Linked DNA regions of Phytohabitans rumicis. The protein of the gene in region 1 interacts with the protein of each later gene in a pairwise test. Links are inferred from orthologs where the notes say so. Each region holds a gene or a part of one and is shown in the gene's direction. Other genes may lie near its edges.

Evidence for each region. Proteins that work in one complex are often made in the same cells at the same time.
Region 2: the proteins of Prum_RS20730 (region 1) and rsfS interact in binary tests that used the Escherichia coli proteins (3 or more experiments, as listed by UniProt). The link is inferred for Phytohabitans rumicis from one-to-one orthologs.

Annotation. Positions count from the first base shown.
Region 1 is NZ_BLPG01000001.1:4,608,608-4,613,016, reverse strand. The notes cover bases 428-3,427. They hold Prum_RS20730 (ATP-binding protein), read left to right. Parts: upstream 428-1,396; coding sequence 1,397-2,458; downstream 2,459-3,427. Other genes in these bases: Prum_RS20725 (DUF5682 family protein), read left to right, coding at 2,451-3,427; Prum_RS51710 (DUF5691 domain-containing protein), read left to right, coding at 428-1,400. Outside these bases: more of Prum_RS51710, read left to right, coding at 1-427; more of Prum_RS20725, read left to right, coding at 3,428-4,409.
Region 2 is NZ_BLPG01000001.1:5,872,645-5,876,968, forward strand. Bases 955-3,869 are described here. They hold rsfS (ribosome silencing factor), read left to right. Parts: upstream 955-2,177; coding sequence 2,178-2,561; downstream 2,562-3,869. Other genes in these bases: pepN (aminopeptidase N), read left to right, coding at 955-1,521; nadD (nicotinate-nucleotide adenylyltransferase), read left to right, coding at 1,531-2,124; Prum_RS26730 (histidine phosphatase family protein), read left to right, coding at 2,558-3,187; Prum_RS26735 (hypothetical protein), read left to right, coding at 3,366-3,641; Prum_RS26740 (DegV family protein), read left to right, coding at 3,677-3,869. Outside these bases: more of pepN, read left to right, coding at 1-954; more of Prum_RS26740, read left to right, coding at 3,870-4,324. UniProt on the Escherichia coli protein: Functions as a ribosomal silencing factor. Interacts with ribosomal protein uL14 (rplN), blocking formation of intersubunit bridge B8.

The DNA of each region.
Region 1 (4,409 bases):
TCCGGCTCGACGGGAGCGGCCCGGCGGCGCTGCTGGAGGGCACCGCGGTCGCGCTGGCGTACCGGCGGGCCGGCGTGGTGCCCGTCACCGGGCGAGCGCCGATCGAGCCGGCCCCACAGGAGAGCGCCTTCGTGGTCCCGGTCGCGGCGGCGCACCGCCTCGCCCTCCTGCTCACCGACGGCGGCGTGCCGGGCGGCAGCGAGGTCGCCCTGGGCCTGCTGGGCGACTGGCTGACCCGGGCGGCCGAGCGCGGCTACCGGGTGCCGGCCGAGCTGCTGCCGTCCCTGCTGGACGCCGGCCGGCGGCGCGCCGCCCTGCGACCCGCCCTCGCCGCCGTGGCCGGCCGCCGGGGTGCCTGGCTGGCCGCCCGCCGGCCGGACTGGCGCTACCTGCTGACCGAGGCGACCGCCGACCCCGACCCGGCCGACTGGGCGACCGGTACGCCGGGCCAGCGGCTCGCCTACCTCGGCGCCGTACGCGCCACCGACCCGGCCGCCGGGCTCGAGCTGCTCACCACGACGTTCGACAGCGAGGATCCGGAAGACCGCGCCCGCCTGCTCGGCACGCTGCTGACCGGCCTGTCCCTGGCCGACGAGCCGCTGCTGGAGCGCGCCCTCGACGACCGCCGCAAGGAGGTCCGCATCACCGCGGCCGACCTGCTCGCGGCGCTCCCCGGCTCGGGGCTGCGCCAGCGGATGGCCGGGCGTGCCCTGGCCTGCGTACGGCTGGAGGGGGACCGGCTCGTGGTGACACCGCCCGTCGAGCGCGACGAGAGCATGCGCCGCGACGGCGTACAGCCCCGGCCGCCGCAGGGCGTCGGACCGCAGGCGTGGCTGCTGGAGGAGATCCTCGCGCGTACACCGCTGGACACCTGGCCGGCCGCGTTCGACCGGCCCGCCGACCGGGTGCTCGCCCTGCCGGTGGCCGACGACTGGGGCGTGACCATCCACAGAGGACTGGCGCGGGCCGCCGCCACCGAGCGCGATCCGGTCTGGGCCACCCTGCTCGCCGATCAGATCACCGACGAGGTGCTGGCCGCCCAGCTCTACGACGCCCTGCCGCCGGCCGAGCTGGCCCGATACGCGGCCCGCTCGCTGCGCCGCGACCCCATCCGGGCGCACCGGCTGATCGCCATGCAGTCCGGTGCCTGGCCGGACGAGCTGGCCGAGGCCGTGCTCGACGCGGTCAAGGCGCTCGCCGGCGGGCAACGGCACGCGTGGCACATCGGCGAGCTGTGCCGCAGCGCCGCGCCGTCGATGCCGGTGCACTTCGCCGGCCGAGCCGCCGACCTCGCCGAGAAGCTGCACGCAGACCACCCCGACAGCCGGCAGCCCATGGTCGTCGCGCAACTGGCCGCTGCCCTGAACTTCCGCCGCGAGATGTACGAGGAGCTCCGATGACGGCAATCCGACCGCACGCCGAGCAGCAGTTCGCCGACGAGTTGGCCGCCCTCGCCGCCGACGACGACCGGCCGCGCCCACCGGGCTGGCGGCTGTCGCCGCAGGCGGTGGTCACCTACCTGCTCGGCGACGGCGGCAAGGTCAGCCCCAAGTACGTCGGCCCGCGCCGGCTCATGGAGGTCGCGGTGGCCACCCTCGCCACCGACCGGGCGCTGCTGCTCCTCGGCGTGCCCGGCACCGCCAAGACGTGGGTCTCCGAGCACCTCGCGGCGGCCATCTCCGGCGACTCCACGCTGCTGGTCCAGGGCACCGCCGGCACCGCCGAGGAGGCCATCCGGTACGGCTGGAACTACGCCCGCCTGCTCGCCGAGGGCCCGTCGAACGCCGCGCTCGTGGCCAGCCCGGTCATGCGGGCGATGGAGTCCGGCGCGATCGCCCGGGTGGAGGAGCTGACCCGGATGCCCTCCGACGTCCAGGACACGCTGATCACGATCCTGTCGGAAAAGACTCTGCCGGTGCCGGAGCTGGGCGGCGAGGTGCAGGCGGTCAAGGGCTTCAACGTCATCGCGACCGCCAACGACCGCGACCGGGGTGTCAACGAGCTGTCCAGCGCGCTGCGCCGCCGCTTCAACACGGTCATCCTGCCGGTGCCGGCCACCGCCGACGAAGAGGTCGACATCGTCGCCCGCCGGGTGGCTCAGCTCGGCCGCTCGCTGGAGCTGCCCGAGGTCCCGCCCGCCCTGGACGAGATCCGCCGGGTGGTGACCGTCTTCCGGGAGCTGCGCTCCGGCCTGACCGAGGACGGTCGTACCAAGCTCAAGTCGCCGACCGGCACGCTCTCCACCGCCGAGGCCATCTCCGTCATCACCAACGGCTGGGCGCTCGCGGCGCACTTCGGCGACGGCACGCTGCGCCCGCGCGACGTGGCGGGCGGCATCCTCGGTGCCGTGATCAAGGACCCGACCACCGACGCGGTGGTCTGGCGGGAATACCTGGAGACCGTGGTGCGCGAGCGGGACGGCTGGAGCGCCTTCTACCGAGCCGCCCGCGATGCCTGAGCGGTTCTACGGCGTACGGCACCACGGCCCCGGGTCGGCCCGAGCCGTGGTGGCGGCCCTGGCGGAGCAGCGGCCGGACGTCCTCCTCGTGGAGGGTCCGCCGGAGGCCGACGCGCTCGTCAAGTGGGTCGCCGACGAGCGGCTCGTCCCGCCGGTCGCCCTGCTCGGCTACGTCGCCGACGATCCACGCCAGGCCGCGTACTGGCCGTTCGCCGTGTTCTCGCCGGAGTGGCAGGCGATCCGCTGGGCGACCGCGCACGACGTACCCGTGCGGTTTTTTGATCTTCCTTATGCCTATCGGCTGGGGCGCGAGGACGAGCCCGCGGACCGGCCGGAGCGGCCGGCCGACCCGATCGGCGAGCTTGCCGCGGCGGCCGGCTACGACGACCCCGAACGCTGGTGGGAAGACGTGGTCGAGCACCGCGGCGCGCCGGCCTTCGAGGCCATCGGCGAGGCGATGGCGGCCATCCGCGCCGAGTCCGCCGAGGATCCAAACGATCTGGTACGCGAGGCGCACATGCGCGGCGTCCTGCGCGAGGTCCGCAAGACGCACGCCAATCTGGCCGTCGTCTGCGGGGCGTGGCACGTGCCGGCGCTGACCGCCAAGGTGTCCGCGGCCCACGACACCGCGCTGCTCAAGGGGCGCAAGAAGACCAAGGTCACGTTCACCTGGGTGCCGTGGACGTACGGACGGCTGGCGTCGTGGCAGGGGTACGGCGCGGGCGTGCGCTCCCCCGGCTGGTACCACCACCTCTTCACCACGCCCGACGAGGTGGTGACCCGTTGGCTGGTCGCCGCCGCCGGGGTGCTGCGCGACGAGGGCGTCCCGACGTCGTCGGCGCACGTCATCGAGGCGGTACGGCTGGCCGAGGCGCTCGCCATCCTGCGCGCGCGCCCGCTGGCCGGCCTCGCCGAGCTGACCGAGGCGACCCGGGCGGTGCTTTGCGAGGGCGACGAGTTGCGCGTCGAGCTGATCGGGCGGCGGCTGGTGGTGAGCGAGCGCCTCGGCGCCGTGCCCGACGACATGCCGGCCGTGCCGCTGGCCCGCGACCTGGCCGCGCAGCAGCGCACCCTGCGTCTGAAGGCGGAGGCGCTGGAACGCGTGCTCGACCTCGACCTGCGCCGCGAGATCGACCTGGGGCGCAGCCGGCTGCTGCACCGGCTCCGGCTGCTCCGCGTCCCGTGGGGCGAGCCGGGCGACAACTACCGCGGCAAGGGCACATTTCGTGAGTCGTGGCGGCTGCGCTGGCTGCCCGAGTTCGCGATCAGCCTGGTCGAGGCCGGCGGGTACGGCACGACCGTGGCCGGCGCCGCGACCGCCAAGGTGACCGAGGACGCGCGGGCGGCGGAGACCCTCGCCGAGGTCACGCCGCTGGTGGAGGTGTGCCTGCTGGCCGACCTGCCCGAGGCGTACCCGGCGGTGCTGCACGCGCTGGACACCCGGGCCGCGCTCGACGCCGACGTGGCCCACCTGATGGGCGCCGTGCCGCCGCTGGCCCGCACCCTGCGCTACGGCGACGTGCGCGGCACCGATGTGACCTCGCTGGTCGAGGTGACCAACGGGCTCGTCGTACGGGTCTGCGTCGGCCTGCCCGGCGCGGTCACGTCCCTCGCCGACGAGGCGGCGGGCGCCCTGCGCGACCTGGTCGACGCGGTCCACGCCGCCTTGGCGATGCTCGACGACCCCGCGCTGCGCGATCGGTGGCTGGAGGCGCTCGGTGGGCTCGCCGGCTCGGACCGGACCCACCCGTTGATCGCCGGCCGGGTGACCCGCCTGCTGTACGACGCGGGCCGGCTCGACGCCGACGAGACCCGGCGCCGGATGGGGCTGGTGCTCACCGCCGGCACGCCGCCGTCCGACGCCGCGCACTGGATCGAGGGCTTCCTGGCCGGCGGCGGGCTCCTGCTCGTGCACGACACCGCGTTGCTGTCCCTTGTGGACCAGTGGCTG
Region 2 (4,324 bases), 1.3 Mb from region 1 along the record:
GACCTGTGGCTGAACGAGTCGTTCGCCGAGTATCTGGGCGTACGGGTGACCGCCGAGGCCACCCGTTTCCGGCAGGCGTGGACCACGTTCGCGATGCGCCGCAAGGCGTGGGGCTACATCGCCGACCAGCGGCCGTCCACGCACCCGGTCGCCCCGGACGAGGTCGCCGACGCCGCGCTGGCGTTGCTCAACTTCGACGGCATCTCGTACGCCAAGGGCGCGTCGGTGCTGCGCCAGCTCGTCGCGTGGTTGGGGGACGAGCCGTTCCTGGCCGGGTTGCGGGCGCACTTCGCGGCGCACCGCTTCGGCAACGCCACGCTGGCGGACCTGCTGGGCGCGCTGTCCGAGGCGAGCGGGCGGGACCTGGCCGGCTGGGCCGACGCGTGGCTGCGCCGGTCGGGGGCCAACACGTTGCGCGCCGAGGTCGGCGACACCGTCCACATCGTCCAGACGGGGGAGCCGCCGCGCCCACACCGGATCGGCATCGGCGTGTACGACGGTGGCGTGCTCACCCGCCGCGTGGAGGTGGACATCCAGGGTGGACGGACGAGGGTGCCGGACCTGGCCGGGGACCTGTTGCTGGTCAACGACGGCGACCTGACGTACGCCAAGGTGCGCCTGGACTACGGGTCGGCCGATGCCGTGGCGCGGATCGGCGACCCACTGGCCCGCGCGCTGGTGTGGGCATCCACTGTGGACGCCGTACGCGACGGCGACCGGCCGGTGGCCGACCTCGTCGCACTCGTCGACGCCGCCCTGCCCGCCGAGACCGAGCTGGTCGTGATCGAAGATGTGCTGCGGATGAGCACCGACCTGGTGCGCCGCTACCTCACCGGCGCCCAGCGGGAGTTGGCGCTTCGGCGGGTCGCCCAGGCGTGCGAACGGCTCCTGGCCGGTGCGCTGCCGGGCGGGTCGCACCAGCTCGCCGCCGTACGCGGGCTGGTCGCCGCCGGCACCGACGCGGCGCGCTTTCGCGGCTGGCTGACCGGCGTCGACGTACCCGATGGGCTGAAGGTCGACGCCGACCTGCGCTGGGAGCTTTACCACCGGCTGGCCGTGCTCGGCGCGGCCGGCGCGGACGAGATCGAGGCGGAACTGGCGGCGGACCGCAGCGCGACCGGCGAGCAGTGGGCGGCCAGGTGCCGCGCCGCGCGGCCGGATCCGGTGGCCAAGGAGCGGGCCTGGCGCGTCCTCACCGCCGACACCACGCTGGCGGGCCGGCTCGTCGAGGCGTGCGCCGAGGGCTTCTGGCAACCGGATCAGGCGGTCCTGACCGAGTCCTATGTGGAGCGCTACTTCGCCGAAATGCCGGCTGCCGCGCGGCTGCGTACCCCTTGGGTTGCCGACCGGATCGCGGCGGTGGCCTATCCCCGCTACGCCGTGGCGGCCTCCACCCGGGAAATGGCCGCGGCGCTGCTGGCCCGCGACGACCTCGGGCCCGGACTGCGCCGGGTGGTGGTGGACTCGGACGACGACCTGCGCCGGGCCCTTGCCGCCCGGACCCGGCAGCAAACGATCTAGGATTCGGCAATGGCGGATGATTCGCGCCGGATCGGCATCATGGGTGGCACTTTCGACCCGATCCACCACGGCCACCTGGTGGCGGCCAGCGAGGTGGCCGACCGGTTCGCGCTGGACGAGGTGGTCTTCGTCCCGACCGGCGAGCCGTGGCAGAAGGGCGGCGTCACGGTCAGCCCGCCCGAAGACCGGTACCTGATGACGGTCATCGCGACCGCCTCGAACCCGCAGTTTCACGTCAGCCGCGTCGACATCGACCGGGACGGGCCCACCTACACCGTGGACACGCTGCGCGACCTGCGCGCCGAGTACGGCCCGAAGGCGCAGCTCTTCTTCATCACCGGCGCGGACGCGCTGCAGAAGATGCTGTCCTGGAAGGACACCGACCAGATGTTCGAGATGGCGCACTTCATCGGGGTGACCCGGCCCGGGTTCGCGCTGTCCAACGCGCATTTGCCGGCCGACGCGGTGAGTCTCGTGCAGGTGCCGGCCATGGCGATCTCGTCGACCGAGTGCCGCGAACGGGTCGCCGCCGGCAAGCCGGTCTGGTACCTCGTGCCCGACGGTGTGGTGCAGTACATCGCCAAGCGTCGGCTTTATCGGTAGTTTGTCCGGTTTACTCGCACGCGCCAACGCGGGCCATGTGAGAGGCTTGTCGGGTGACTGCATCCGAGCGCGCCCGCGAGCTGGCGCTCAGCGCCGCCCAGGCCGCCGCCGACAAGAAGGCGCACGACATCCTCATCATCGACGTGGCTGACCAGATGGTCATCACCGACGCCTTCGTGCTCGCCTCGGCGCCCAACGAGCGCCAGGTGCAGGCGATCGTCGACGCGATCGAGGAGGCGCTGGTCGGCCTGCCGGAAAAGGCCAAGCCAGCGCGCCGCGAGGGTGAGCGGGCCGGCCGGTGGGTCCTGCTGGACTACATCGACGTGGTCGTGCACGTGCAGCACACGGAGGAGCGGGAGTTCTACGCCCTCGACCGGCTGTGGAAGGACTGCCCGACGATCCCGTTCGTGGATCGCGCCCTGGTCGAAGCGGAATGACCCGTCTGATCGTCTGGCGCCACGGCAACACCGATTGGAACGCCTCCGATCGGGTCCAGGGACAGACCGACACCGCCCTCAACGACCTCGGGCGGGAGCAGGCGGCCGCCGCGGCACCGCTGATCGCCGCGCTGCACCCCGACGCCATCGTCGCCAGCGACCTGCGGCGCGCGGCCGACACCGCCGCCGCGCTCGCCGGGCTCACCGGCCTGCCGGTGCGCACCGACCCGCGCCTGCGCGAACGGTCGTACGGGCAGTGGCAGGGGCTCACGATCACCGAGGTTGCGGCGCACTTCCCGGAGCAGTACACCCGCTGGCGGGCCGGCGAGCAGCCCCTCGGCTGCGACGTGGAGACCCTCGACGACCTCGGCAAACGCGTCGGTCAGGCGCTCGGAGAGGCGGCCGACTCGGTGCCCGGCGGCACCGTCGTCGTCGCCACCCACGGCGGCGCGGCGCGGCAGGGCTGCGGCTTCCTGCTGGGCTGGCCGGCCTCGGTGATGCGCACCCTGGGGCCGCTGCAGAACTGCCACTGGACCGACCTCGGCCACGACCAGGTCCGCGGCTGGTGGCTGCGCGCGCACAACTCGGGCGCGTCGCCCCAGCGCCCCACGCCATCTCCCGTCTGAGCGGAACCGCCGCGCGTGCGGTAGCGTCGGATCACATATGGGTACGCGTCGCGCCACCGTCCTCGCCGTCGCCTTGGCGGCCACCTTGCTCAGTGGTTGTGCGGGCACCGATGGACAGTCACCTTCCTCCCTGCCCTCCGCGTCGTCGTCGCCTTCGTCGCCCCCGGAGGATCTGCCAGTGCCTTCACCGACCTCCTCAGGCAAGCCGTTCGGCCGCGCGACCGGCAAGCCCAGCCCGGGCGCCGAGATGACGCTCACCGGCCAGGTCGCCGAGGGCGTCGAGTCCGGCTGCCGGCTGCTCAACAACTACCTCCTGCTGCCCGGGCCCGGGATCAACCGCGACTCGTTCGCGGTGGGGGCCACGGTCACCGTTCGAGGGCGGGTGGAGCAGGGCATGATGACGACCTGCCAGCAGGGCACGCCGTTCGTGGTCAGCGAGGTGCTGTCCGGCTGAGGACCGTTCCCGGGTTGATCGGCTACGGTGCCGGCATGCCTGTCGCGGTCGTCACCGATTCCACCGCGTACCTCCCCACCGGGCACGACGTCACCGTCGTCCCGCTCACCGTCGTGATCAACGGCGTCGAGGGCCTGGACGGGGTGGACGTCACGCCCACCGAGGTCGCTCGGGCGCTGAGCGCGCGCCGGGTCAGCGTGACCACGTCCCGGCCCGCGCCGGAGCAGTTCGTGTCCGCGTACCGCCGGCTGCTCGACGCCGGCGCGCCCGGCGTCGTGTCGATCCACCTGTCCGCCGACCTGTCCGGCACCGTCGAGTCCGCGGCGCTCGCCGCGGCCGAGGTGGGCGAGCGGGTCGCGGTCGTCGACGCCCGATCGGCGGGCATGGGCCTCGGCTTCCCGGCGCTCGCGGCCGCCGCGGCCGCCGCGGCCGGTGCCGACCTGGCCGGAGTACGCGCCGCCGCCCGCGCCGCGATCGCCCGCACCACCACGCTGCTGTACGTCGACACGCTCGAGTTCCTCCGCCGGGGCGGCCGGATCGGGGCCGCCTCCGCCCTGCTCGGCACCGCCCTGTCCGTCAAGCCCATCCTGCACGTCGCCGACGGCGCGATCGTGGTACGCGACAAGGTGCGCACCGCCAGCCGAGGTCTCGCCCGCCTGGTCGACCTGGCCGTCGAGGCGGCC